Regions from separate parts of the Paraburkholderia sp. EG286B genome, predicted to be linked through region 2. Evidence: riboswitches for the same ligand, from Rfam matches in the RefSeq annotation. Region 2 holds a riboswitch; each other region holds the start of a gene.
The links. Region 2 has a riboswitch for cobalamin ahead of AB4Y42_RS30805 (TonB-dependent receptor). Riboswitches for the same ligand answer to the same signal wherever they lie in the genome.
Positions count from the first base shown of each region.

Region 1: linked by a shared signal. The riboswitch ahead of cobW (cobalamin biosynthesis protein CobW) and the one ahead of AB4Y42_RS30805 (TonB-dependent receptor) in region 2 are both predicted to bind cobalamin.
Region 3: linked by a shared signal. The riboswitch ahead of cobG (precorrin-3B synthase) and the one ahead of AB4Y42_RS30805 (TonB-dependent receptor) in region 2 are both predicted to bind cobalamin.

Region 1 covers NZ_JBFRCF010000009.1:266,732-271,044, forward strand. The annotation lists gene cobN (cobaltochelatase subunit CobN) at 1-1,977, opposite strand, end outside; gene cobW (cobalamin biosynthesis protein CobW) at 2,005-3,096, opposite strand; cobalamin riboswitch at 3,310-3,580, opposite strand; gene AB4Y42_RS21415 (cobalamin biosynthesis protein) at 3,723-4,214, shown strand; gene cobO (cob(I)yrinic acid a,c-diamide adenosyltransferase) at 4,214-4,313, shown strand, end outside.
Region 2 covers NZ_JBFRCF010000017.1:82,895-87,207, reverse strand. The annotation lists gene AB4Y42_RS30825 (MFS transporter) at 1-49, shown strand, start outside; gene AB4Y42_RS30820 (hypothetical protein) at 209-394, shown strand; partial or broken gene AB4Y42_RS30815 (autotransporter-associated beta strand repeat-containing protein) at 370-910, shown strand; gene AB4Y42_RS30810 (porin) at 971-2,065, opposite strand; cobalamin riboswitch at 2,312-2,446, opposite strand; cobalamin riboswitch at 2,537-2,719, shown strand; gene AB4Y42_RS30805 (TonB-dependent receptor) at 2,824-4,313, shown strand, end outside.
Region 3 covers NZ_JBFRCF010000009.1:253,181-257,493, reverse strand. The annotation lists gene AB4Y42_RS21370 (precorrin-8X methylmutase) at 1-102, opposite strand, end outside; gene cobG (precorrin-3B synthase) at 95-1,480, opposite strand; cobalamin riboswitch at 1,546-1,734, opposite strand; gene cbiE (precorrin-6y C5,15-methyltransferase (decarboxylating) subunit CbiE) at 1,865-3,091, shown strand; gene AB4Y42_RS21355 (cobalt-precorrin-6A reductase) at 3,088-3,831, shown strand; gene cobM (precorrin-4 C(11)-methyltransferase) at 3,828-4,313, shown strand, end outside.

The DNA.
Region 1 (4,313 bases), on a different contig from region 2:
CAGCCGATGCTCGATGATCGTCGCGAGGATGGTCTTGCGCAGCAGCTTGGCGCGGCGCGGGTCCACCATCAATGCTTCGTAATACTCATCGACCTGACGTTCGAGGTCTTGCAGCGGCCCGTAGTTCTCGGCACGCGTGAGCGGTGGCATCAGGTGGTCGATGATCACGGCCTGGGCGCGGCGCTTGGCCTGGCTGCCCTCGCCCGGATCGTTGACGATGAACGGGTACAGATGCGGCAGCGGCCCGAGCGCCATGTCGGGCCAGCAGGTGTCGGCGAGCGCCACGCTCTTGCCGGGCAGCCACTCCAGGTTGCCGTGCTTGCCCACGTGCGCGATGGCGTCGATGCCGAAGGTCTCGCGCAGCCAGAAGTAAAACGCGAGATACGCGTGCGGCGGCACGAGTTCGGCGTCGTGGTAGTTCGCGTAGGTGTCGTCGCCGCGCGAGCGCGACGGCTGGATACCCACGAACACCTGGCCACAGCGCCAGCCCGCAATCATGAAGCGGCCGCGGCGCACCGTGGGGTCATCCTCCGGCACGCCCCAGCGCGCGATCAGCGTGTTTTGCGCCTCGACGGGCAACTGCGAGAAGCGCGCGCGGTAGTCGTCGAGAGAAAGACTTTGCCATGCGGGGCGCAGCGCGCGCGTGTCCGGATCGTTCGTCACGCCCTGCGTGAGGATGCGCATGAGCGCGTCGCCGTCTGCGGGCAGATCGGCCACGCGATAGCCTTCGTCGCGCAGCATGCGCAGGATGCCGACCACCGAGGCCGGCGTGTCGAGCCCCACGCCGTTGCCGATGCGCCCTTCGCTCATCGGATAGTTCGCGAGCACGAGCGCGAGCTTCTTCTCTGCATTCGGCAGGCTGCGCAGACGGCACCACCGGCGCGCCAGTTCGGCGACGAAAGCCACGCGTTCGGCGTCGGGCTGATAGCGCACGACATCGACCTGCGTCTCCTTGCAGTGGTACGCAAGGCCCTTGAAGCTGATCGCACGCGTAATCACGCGGCCGTCCACTTCGGGCAGTGCGATATGCATGGCGATGTCGCGAGAATTCAGGCCGTGATTGTCCTTCACCCAGTCTTCGCGATTGCCGCCGCTCAGGATCACCTGGAGCACAGGCGCGTCGCCGGCGAGCGCGATCGGTTCGGGGTCATCGAGCGATGAAGCCGCGAATGCCGTGGTATTCAGCACGAGCGAGACGTCGTGTTCGGCCGCCAGTTGGTCGAGCACGTCGCGGCTCAAGGCGTCCTTGAGCGACGTGATCGCAAGCGGCAGCGGGTTCAGGCCGCGCGCGAGCAGCGCGGCGATCAAGGCATCGAAAGCGGCGGTGTTCGCCGCCTGCAGATGCGCCTTGTAAAACAGCAGCGCGACGACCGGCGCGCCGGGTTGCCAGCGCGCGCGCCATTCGTCGATGGTCGCGACATCGCGCTGCGGGCAATAGAGTGCGGCGGCCGGCAGCGCGACGGGCGGCGCGGGCTCGCTGCCCCAGTCGAACGCGCGCCACGCGAGCGCACGCAGGAACGATTCGGCGTTGGCCGCGCCGCCTTCGCGCAGATAACGCCACAGCAAGCGGCAAAACTCGGGCTCGGCGCGGCTCTTGGCGATGAGATTGGGGTCTTCCTGCAAGTCGCCCGAAAACATCGCGAGCAGTTGTCCGCGACGCCCGGCGAGCGAGACGACCTGCTCGATCCCATAAGGCCAGTACGTTTCGCCGCCCAGATGATCGACCACCACCACGCGCGCGTGCTGCAAGACGTCTTCGACGTAGAAGTCCACCGACGCGGGCTGGCGCAGATACGTGACGTTCGCGAGCCGCACGCCCGGAAAACCGGCGGGCAGACGCGGCACCACGCTCGCCAGCAGCGCGAGCGTGGTGTCCGCCGAACTGAGCACGACGATCTCGGCGGGCTGCTGGTCGATCCGGATAACGCCTTGCGTGTCGTCGACGAAACCGCCCGGCGTGGTGCGCAGCAAATGCATGGAACAGCCTCGTCTAGCTCGGCGCGATCACTTCGCGGCCGCGGTCTGCAGGTTCGCCAATGCGGTATCGAAGGCCGCTTGCAGCGTCGCGCCATCGAGGTCTTCGCCGATCAGCACGAAACGGCTCGCGAGCGGCTGTGCCGCGCTTTCCTGCGCGTTCCAGCGGCGGTCGAAATAGCTGTCGAAGCGACGGCCCACGCCTTGAATCACGAGGCGCATGGGCGCGCCCGGCAACGCGGCAAAGCCCTTCACGCGATAGATCGTGTGCGCATCGACGAGTTGTTGCAGCGCCTCGATCACGCTTTCGCGCGAAGCGGCAGCGCCTGACACCACGACCGAATCGAACTCGTCATGGTGATGATCGGGATCGTCGGCGGAACCGTGATGGTCGTGCCGCAGATGAATGCTCTCCTCGGAGGCCGCCTCGAGCCCGAGCAGCGTATGCAGATCGAGCTTGCCGTGCTGCGCGCGCACGATCTTCACCTGCGGCGGCAGTTCTTCGCGCAGTTCGGCGATGAGCGCGTCCTGGTCCGCAACGTCCAGCAGATCGGTCTTGTTGAGAATGACGAGGTCGGCCGCCGAAAGCTGGTCTTCGAACAGCTCATGCAGCGGCGACTCGTGATCGAGGTTCGGGTCGGCGCGGCGCTGCGCGTCCACGGCCTGCGGATTTTCGGCGAACTGGCCGCTCGCGGCGGCGGGGCCGTCCACCATGGTCACGACCGCATCGACGGTGAACGCGTTGCGGATCGACGGCCAGTTGAACGCCTGCACGAGCGGCTTGGGCAGCGCGAGACCCGAGGTTTCGATCAGCACGTGATCGACATCGCCGCGGCGTTCGAGCAGTTTCTCCATCACGGGAAAGAACTCTTCCTGCACGGTGCAGCAAAGGCAGCCGTTTGCGAGTTCGTAGAGCTGGCCTTCGGTTTCGTTGCCGTCTTCGTCGCAGCCGATGCCGCAGCCACGCAGGATTTCGCCGTCGATGCCGAGTTCGCCGAATTCGTTGACGATGACCGCGACGCGCAGGCCGCCCGCGTGCTGAAGAATGTGACGCAGCAGCGTGGTTTTACCGCTGCCGAGAAAGCCCGTCACGATCGTGACCGGAATCTTGCGCATTTGCATGAAGTGCTCCTTCGGCGCCAGGCCGTATCGAGGGGCATGGTGCGTCGCGCCTGCCGTTCGTGCGGGTGCCGTGTTGCGCACACGCGCGTATCCATGGAGACGCTGTCACGCGCAACGATGCAACAACCTGCAGGGGACGAACGACCAGAAACGCACCCGGGCCTCGCCCGGCTGACGCATGAAAATCACGGACCCGGCACCGCATCCCCGCAGCGCGAATCCCACGTATCTGGCCGGTATCCGGACTGACGAAACACCGCTTCGCCTTCCCGCGCGAGCGGCCTTGCGGCCGGCTTGCACAGTGGCGTGGACTGCGTAAAGCATGGAAGCGGTTTGCGGCATTCGTGCGAACGCCGCGCTCGTTGTACCGTTGCGGGTGCAGTTCAGGTTGGCCATGCCCGAGGCGGGATGGCTCCCTGATTCCCGTTTAACTGCGCGTGCATTATGAATCGCGCGCGCGAGCACCAGAGTGCGTGCGAGTGTAGGCGCGGGGGGCCTGCGCGTCAAGGAAGGCGTGGGAAGCCGCAAAAGCGTGTGCTATCGTAGCGCGCATCCGGCGCCTGCTGGAACGCGACGCTTTTGCTCGTTTTGCCTCTGCGGTCACGCCTTCGATCGACGCTCTCGCCGTGAATCCTGCCGAACATCGCGCCTCGCGCGCAGCCTCATTCGAAGCCACGCCGGAGCCCGCGCAGCGCGTGCCGCCGCTTGCGCTCGGCATCGGCTGCCGGCGCGGCGTGACGCTCGCGCAGGTCGAAGCCGCAGTGCGCGCCGCGCTCGGCGCGTGGCCGCTCGACGGCGTAACGGCCGTGGCGACGCTCGACGCCAAAGCCGGCGAACCCGCCTTGCAAGCGTTTTGCGCGGCACACGCGCTGCCGCTGCAGACGTACACGCGGGAGCAGCTCGCCGCGACGCCGACACTGGCGCCGCCCTCCGCCGCCGCGCAGGCGCAGTTCGGTGTGGACGGCGTGTGCGAGCCCTGCGCGCGTCTCGCGGCGGGCGGCGCTCCGCTCGTGCGCGGCAAGCTGGCGCTCGACGGCGTGACGGTCGCAATCGCAGGCATTCTGCAAGATCACGAAAACGCGGACGCGAAAACGCCGCCACCAACCCACTCCCGATGATGAAAACCGATCCCGAATCGCACCAACGCATGACGCAACGCCGCCGCGAAGGCCACGAGAAGAAGCAGGCCGCCGCGACGCACGAAAAGGGCCTGTTGA
Region 2 (4,313 bases):
GTGGTTCGTGCCGCCCGTGCAGGTCGGTTATCTCGAGGCGCAGCCGTAAATGAACGACGCAAAATATTTCACCGGTACTTCATTTCCACTACCGTTTAACATCTGCGTAATAAATTAGTAATTAGGGAGTAATCGACGGTAAGCATAATTCGCCGCCGTCAGTCACAAATAATCACACAGCATCAATCACGACGACGGAGCCCTCAGCATGCCCGCATCACGCCGTCGAATTGCACTGCCGGTCTACCTGGCAGTGCTTACCAGCGTTGCCGCGCTGACCGCCTGCGGAGGCGGCAATAGCGATCCCGCCACCACTGCCGCCATTCCCGCGCCGCCTGCCGACCCCGGCTTCGTGGACAACGCACCGATTATGGCGCGTTCAGCGGCAACGTGATCGTGGCCATGGACGCGACCCAGGGTGGCTTCAACGCCGCCGACACCTGGCGCAACGACATCGCCGGCTCGGGCAAGCTCACGCTGCAGGGCAGCGGCACACTCACGCTCGCGGGCAACAACAGCTACACGGGCGGCTCGCAGGTGAGCGGCGGCGTCGACCACGGCCTTCGGCAACGGCGACGTGTACGTTGGGTCCGGCGGCGGCGTGGCCGTGGCGACGAGCGCACCGTTGACGGTGGCGGGCAAGTACACGCAGCTCAACGGCACGACGCTCGAACTCGACATCGACGGCAACGGCGGCGGACGCCTGCGCGTGGGCGGCCAGCTCACGGTGGCGGGCGGCACGCTGCATGTGAAGTTCGTGAACGGCTATACGCCGAAAGCGGGCGACTCGATCGACGTGATCGACGGCAGCGGCGCATCGGTGAAATTCGCAACGGTCACGGTGGATGGTTTCAAGGCCACGCCCGTTTATTCTTCGACCGGCGTTTCGGTGAAGCTCTCGGCTTCGTGATGTAGTCACTCAGCAAAGCGGCCCCGAATCGCGATGGTTCGGGGCCGTTTTGCGTGTGAATCAGAAGCGATGCCGGATGCCCGCCGCCACGAGCACCTGGTTGCGGCCGCCCGACGGGTCGCAGGTGTTGATCATCGCAAACGCACCGGACGACGCGCGCTGATAGACCGCCTCGGTATACACGTCCGTGCGTTTCGACAGCTGATAGTCGGCCTGCAGCGCACCTTGATGCCAATGTGCGGAGGTCGCGCCCGTATAGGCATACATGCCCGCCAGCGAGAACGCGGGCGTCACCTGCCACAGCGCATTCACTTCGTAGTTGCTGAAGGCGATCGACGGGAGCGGCACGCCGCCATCGGCCTCGCTCACACCCGTATGAATGGAACGTGACCAGGCCGCGCCGAGCGTCACGTCGCCGAGCGCGTAGCTCATGCCCGCGCCAATGGTATCTTCGCGCTGCACCGCGACCTCGGTCGGCACGAGGCCCGCACCCGGCAGCACCGACGTGTCGTACGCACCCACCGAAGAGGCGCCGCGTCCGTCGATGTGCATCCAAGCCACACCGGCGCTGAACGGGCCGCCCTCGTAATGCGCGCCGAAGCCGTAAGCGCGGTTTTGCGCGAAGCGCCCCGCCGCGTTCGAAAACGCGTACATCGCGCCGGCGCTGAAACCACCGTATGTGGCGCTCGCGAACTTCACCGCATTCGAGGCGAGCCAGGAATTGTTGGCGTTGTCGTTGTCGAACGGATGCGCGAATGCCGTGCCGGCCGCGCCACCCGTCAGCGTGAACGGGGCGAAGTAGTCGTGCATCGTGTCGTACTGGCGGCCCAGCGTGATCGTGCCAAATCGTTCGGATTGCAGACCAACATAGAACGGATGGTCGTTGAAGGCTTCGCCGGAGGTGACCGAGAAACCGCGCTCGAGGCGAAAGATCGCGGCGTTGCCGCCGCCGAGATCCTCGCTGCCCTGCAGGCCCCAAAAACTGCCGTCGATCAGGCCCGAGCCTGCGCGATACTGGCTGCGGCCCGCAACGTCGCTGACATAGTCGACGCTAGCGTCGATCTCACCGTACAACGTGACCTGCTGCGCCGAGGCGCCAGCGCCTGTGAATGCCAACGCCGCCCCGCCGAGGGCGGCCAGAATGTGCTTGTTCATGAGTCTTCTTGTTTGTGCTAGTAAAGAATGCATGGACGAGCGCCGTCAGCCCTCGCTTGTTGCGGCGAGGTGACCCGACGTCGTCGTTAATCCGTCAATATCCAGCGTGCTTTTGAACAGCGAACGCCTGGTGGCCCGTGAGCGGTCTACGCCGCATCAGGGCCGGTGGTGGTGGCCGGATTGGCCCGCTTTTCCAAGGTGGGAGGGTGTGCATTGACGGCTCCTTGGGTTACGCGCCCGGGAATGAGTCGTGAAATAAACGTAGCGGGGTCTGACTTCTGGCTCGATTGACAGCCAGTCACAGTGGCGCGACCGCGCCGGATTCTCACCGGCTTCCCTGCTGCGTTTCGCTCGTGCAGCGCCTACGCGCGAAAAACAGCTGCAAGGATAGCGTAAGTTGCGGGAGCGGCCAAACCGGGTGTTTTCGCCACACGACACACGTCAAAGGTTGACGCGGCGAATGCGCGGCCATTACCCTTGCGCGCTGATGGTTCCCGGCGACGGGATCAAAAGGGAACGCAGTGCAAGACTGCGGCTGCCCCCGCAACTGTTAGCGGCGAGTCCATGCCAGAGCGTGCCACTGGGAAACCGGGAAGGCCGGCAACGGACGTCGACCCGCGAGCCAGGAGACCTGCCATCAGCCGAGTCCAGCAGCCGCAGCGGGCGGGGATCCCCAATGCGCAAAAGCACCGCCCACGCGGCGATCGCCCGTTGCACGGACAGCCCGTTTTTCAGGAGCTGTTTCCAGCCACCGCATCATGAAGTTTCGCCAATTCGTATTGACTTCCGCCGCGCTCGCCTGTGCGTGGCAAACCGCGCAGGCCGCCGACGCATCGCCGACCCAGACACAGCAGCAAGCCGGCGACGGCACCACGCTGCCCAATATCCTCGTCGTGGGCGACGCGCAGCATCTGCCGCAATCGTTCGACCAGCGCTACGCAAGCACCCAGGTGCTCACGCGCGAGGACCTCGACCGCGTCTCCCCCGCCGACCCCAGCATCGCGCAGGCGCTCGCCACGCTGCCCGGCGTCACCGTCTCGCAGACCGGCGGGCCGGGGTCGTACACGGGGGTGAGCATCCGCGGGTCGTCGGCCGACCAGGTGGCCGTGTTCATCGACGGCATACGCATTGGCTCCGTCACCACGGGCACGGCCGAATGGGCCGATCTGGCGACCGCCTCGTTCGACCGCGTCGAAGTGATCTCGGGCCCCGCAGCCGCCTCGTTCGGCGCGGATGCCGTGGGCGGCGTCGTGCAGCTCTTCACGCGTCATGCGTCGAACCAGCCGAACCAGACCACCGTCTCGTTCGGCGGCGGCTCGAACAAGACCTTCGACACGCAGGTGCGCACCTCGGGCACGATCGGCTCGACCGGGCCGCTTTCCGCACTGAGCGGCCTCACCTACTCGCTGGGCCTGCACGACTACAACACAGCGGGCATCGACGCGACGCAGCCCGGGGCCTACGGCCACGAAGACGGCCGCAATCCATACCACGCGCAGAACCTGGACGCGCGCCTTGGCTACGCGCACGACAACTGGTCGATCTCGACCTTCGCGCTCTACCACCGCTCCGATCTCTCGTACGACAACGCGGGGGGCAACGACCGCCAGCGCGACAACCAGCTCACGACCGGCCTCGCGTTCCACCTCGACATCACGCCGACCACGCAGTTCGACCAGTCGGTGGGCTACGCGACGGACCGTCAGTTCCTCTATTCGAACGACCCGGCGATCCCGACCGACGAGATCGACTCGACGCGCTTTTCCACCTCCACGTCGATCACGCATCAGGAAAGAGGCCACACGCTCTTCGGCATGCCGCTCGACGGAGAGACCAAGCTCGCCTACGACTACACGCGCGAGATGGCGTTCCTGCCCGTGGATGTGCCGGGCGGCCTGCCCGCGCGCAACGATTCGGCCGTGTCGATGCATCAGTCCACCACGCTCGGACCCGTCACGCTGTTTCTGGCGGGGCGGCATGAGATCGTGCAGGGGCAATCGGTGAATACGGGCAACGTCGCACTGTCGTGGGCGATCACGCCGGTCTACACCGCGCGCGTTTCGTACGGCAACGCGTTCCGCCTGCCGACCTTCAACGACCTCTACTATCCGGGCTACTCGAATCCCAACCTGCTGCCCGAACGCAGCGATTCGATCGAAGCCGCGCTCGACGCCACCACGTCGATCGGCACGTTCACGGCGGCCGTGTACGACACGCGCGTGCACGACCTCATCACGTACAACTCGCA
Region 3 (4,313 bases), on a different contig from region 2:
TTTTTCGAGGTCGGCGGGAATGCGCGAGAGGTCGGCTTCGGCGCGGATCGTCGCGAACGACTCGCGATAGATCGCCTGGCCGTCGCGAATGTAATCAGACATCTTGGGTACTCCGGGGCCGCTGCGCGAGTGCCAGCGCGGCGGCTTCGATCGTCAGGCTGCGCGCGACGAGCCGGCCGAAGCCGCTTTGCGTATCGTCGCGCTGGTACAGGTCGTAGTGGTCGGGGGCGCTGGCGAGCAACGTGAACGGCGCGCAATGCGCGGCCGCGCAGGAGCGTTCGCAGCCGCTCAGGTGGGCTTCGGCGCCGGGCGGCAGCAGGGCGGCGAGGCGCTGGGCGTCGGCTTTCGTGTCTGCGCTGCTTTTCGCACATCCGGTCGAGCCCGTGCACGCGATGAGGCGGGCGAGCGGGTCGGCGCGCGAGACGATCAGGCCGAGCGCGTGCAGGCGTTCGAGCGCGGCGGGCATGGCGTGCGCGGGCACGTTCGGCAGCAGCACGCCTTGCCATGGCGTCACGCGCAGCGTCGCATCGCCCGAGTCTTCCGCGAGTGCGGCGAGTGCGCGCAGCGTTGGCGCGTCGATACGGCCGAGCGCGGGCTGCGCGCCCACGTAGCCGCTGCCGTCGGCGTGCAGCGCGTGCGCGCCGAGGCGCAAGCCGGCGGGGCTCGGCGCGCGGCGCCACGCGTGCAGCGTGGCGTCGTCACGCGTCAGCGCGCATTCGCCATGCTGTTGCGCGCGCTGCAGCAGCGCATCGAGCGAATGAGTGGCGAGGACGTCGCGCATGCGGGTGGCGTCCGCGTCCGCGAGATCGAGGAACGCATGCAACAGCGCGCGCATCGATGCGCAAACGTCTTCGGCCGCGAGCGTGCCGACTGGCTGCGCCGTGGGGCAACCTGCGAGCCCCAGCGCGAAGCGCACCGTTGCGCCATAAGGCAGCGCGGCGAGCCAGATGTCGTGCGGATGCTCGAGCATCGCCACACGCTCGCCGCCGTCCAGTTGCAGCGCGAACTTGGGCGAGAGCGCGGCGAGGCGTGGCTCGCGCTGCATCATGTCGATGAGCGCGGCGGCGAGTTCCGTCGTGTCGCACAACGCGTCAGGGTCGAGGCCCGCGAGCGGGCTCAGCATCACGTTGCGCAATTCGTCGGCGGCGCACGCGCGCTCGACCGGGCTCGCGGCGTCGATGCCGGCGGGGCCGAGGCCCGCGCCGATCAGCGCAGCGCTCAACGCCGCTTCCTCGCCCGCGAGCACGCCGCGAATCTGCACGTTCGCGCGATTGGTCAGTTCGAGCACGCCGCTCGCGTGCGTCGACGCTGCGTCGGCGAGGGCGCGCGCCCGCACGGCGCTCAGCATGCCGCCGGGCAGACGGATGCGGCACAGGCCGCCGTCGCGCGCCGCGACCACGCGCACGAGCCCCGGGCACGCCGAGGGGCGGAGCACGGCCAATGCGGCAGCGGGCGAGACGGGCTTCGTTTCGTGTTTCAAGGGAATACCGGGTAAGCATTGCGCGGCAACGGCAGCGATATCGGTACACCCCGCCCGATATGGGTTCGCGCGAACAGTCGGCCGGCAGGTCTCCTGGCTCACAGGTCGTCGACCGCATCGGCCTTCCCGGTAATACCAGTGGCTCAGGTGGATGCGGTCTCGCTGCTCACAGTCGCGAGGGCGGCCACAGCTTGCTGTGTTCCCTGATTGCGATCCGGAGTTAGCGCTTTAGCGCTGACTCTGGTCTCACGCAAAGTTGCCTTAACGGCGCCGGCGGACACGGTATTATGCCCGTTTTCGCGCGTGCTCCGCCCCATGATCGGGCTGCGGGCCCGTGGCGGCGTAGAGAAACAGGCAACAAAACAGGCAACGGCGGGAGAACGCATGCAGGGCAAGCAGGCATGGCTGACGGTGGTGGGCATCGGCGACGACGGCTACGCGGGGCTCGGGCGCGACGCGCGGCGCGCGCTGTTCGACGCGGCCATCGTGACGGGCGGCGAACGCCATCTCGCGATGCTGCCCCCACGCGTGCGTGCGCGGCGCGAGGCGTGGCCGCAGCCGTTCAGCGTGGAGGCGCTGCTCGCATACCGCGAGTCGAATGCGTCCGTATGCGTGCTCGCGAGCGGCGACCCCATGCTGTTCGGCGTGGGCGCGACGCTCGCGCGCCGCGTGCCGCCCGGTGAAATGCGCGTGCTGCCCGCGCCGTCGTCGCTCTCGCTCGCGGCGGCGCGCATGGGGTGGGCGTTGCAGGATACGGCGATGGTCTCGCTCGTCGGCCGTCCGCTCGATGCGCTGCGCCGCCATCTCTACGCGCGCTCGCGCGTGCTCGCGTTGAGCGCGGACGGCCGCACGCCCGCGGCGCTTGCCGCGCTGCTCGCCGAAGCGGGCTTCGCCGCCACGCGTCTTGCCGTGTTCGAGCATCTGGGCGGCCCGCTCGAACTCCGCATCGAGGGCCGCGCCGATGCGTGGCACGTCGAACAAGCCGCGGCGCTCAATCTCGTCGCATTCGAATGCGAAAGCGATAGTGCGCAGACGCCCGCGCGCGGCTGGACGCTCACGCCCGGCCTTCCCGACGACGCCTTTCGCCACGACGGTCAGATCACGAAGCGCGACGTGCGCGCGCTCACGCTCGCGCGTCTCGCGCCGACGCCCGGCGCGCTGCTGTGGGACGTGGGCGCGGGCAGCGGCTCGATCGGCATCGAGTGGATGCGCTCGCACGCCGCCTGCCGCGCGATCGCGATCGAGGCGCACGCCGAGCGTCAACGCTTCATCGAGCACAATCGGGCGGCGTTGGGCGTGCCGGCTTTGCAACTCGTCGCGGGCCGCGCGCCCGACGCGCTCGCAGGACTCGCCGCGCCCGACGCGGTCTTCATCGGCGGCGGCGTGACCGTACCCGGCGTGCTGGACGCATGCTGGGCGGCGCTCGCGAGCGGCGGGCGGCTCGTCGCGAACGCGGTGACGTTGCAGAGCGAAGCGGCACTAGTGGCATGGCGCGCACAGCACGGCGGCACGCTCACGCGCATCGGCATCGGCGAGGCGCAGCCGCTGGGCGGCTTCGACACCTGGCGTCAGGCGTTGCCCGTCACGCTTTACGAGGCGGTCAAGCCATGACGGCGCGCATCCTGCTGCTCGGCGGCACCGGCGATGCGCTGGCGATCGCGCGCACGCTCGGCCCGCAGCACGTGTACTCGCTCGCGGGCCTTGGCCGCGTGCCCGCCGATCTCGCCTGCGCGGTGCGAGTGGGCGGCTTTGGCGGGGCAGAAGGGCTCGCGCGCTTTCTCGCCGACGAAAACATCGCGCTCGTTTTCGACGCCACGCATCCCTATGCCGCGCAGATCAGCGCCAACGCGGCGCGCGCATGCGCGGCGGCAGACGTGCCGTACTGGGCGCTGCGGCGTGCGCCGTGGCAGCCGCAGCCCGGCGACGACTGGCGCATGGTAAGCGGCTGGGCTGGGGTAGTCGAGGCGATTGCGCCGTTCGCGCGCCCGCTCTTCACGCTCGGGCGCGAGCCGCTCGCGCATCTGAGCGAAGTGCCGCCGCAGCAGCACTGGACGATCCGTTGCCTCGAAGCGCATCCCGGCCACGCCCGCGCATGCATCATCGATGCGCGCGGGCCATTCACGGAAGAAGGCGAGCGCGCGCTCTTTACCGAGGCGCGCACCGACGTCGTGGTCAGCAAGAACAGCGGCGGCGCCGCGACCGAAGCGAAGCTCGCCGTCGCGCGCGAACTGGGCTTGTCGGTGGTGATGATGCAGCGCCCGCCGCTGCCCGACGCGCAACGTGAATTCACGTCGGCGCAAGCGGCAAGCGACGCGCTCGCGAACCCTATTCAGCGGAGTTTCCACGCATGACCGTTTTCTTCATCGGTGCGGGGCCGGGCGATCCTGAACTGATCACCGTGAAGGGCCAGCGCCTTGTGCGCAGCTGCCCCGTCATTCTCTACGCGGGCTCGCTCGTGCCGCCGGCCGTGCTCGAAGGCCACCGCGCGCATAAGGTGGTGGACACGGCGCCGCTCAAGCTCGACGAGATCGTCGCATTGCTCGAAAACGCGCATGCCCAGGGCTTCGACGTGGCGCGCGTGCATTCGGGCGACCCGTCGCTCTATGGCGCGATCGGCGAGCAGATCCGGCGCTTGCGCATGCTCGGTATTCCTTATGAAGTCGTGCCCGGCGTGACCGCGACCGCTGCGTGCGCGGCGGCGCTCGGCAGCGAACTCACGCTGCCCGGCATTTCGCAGACGCTCATCCTGACGCGCTACGCCACCAAAACGTCGATGCCCGAAGGCGAGCAGCTAGGCGACCTCGCGCGGCACAAGGCGACGCTCGCGATTCAC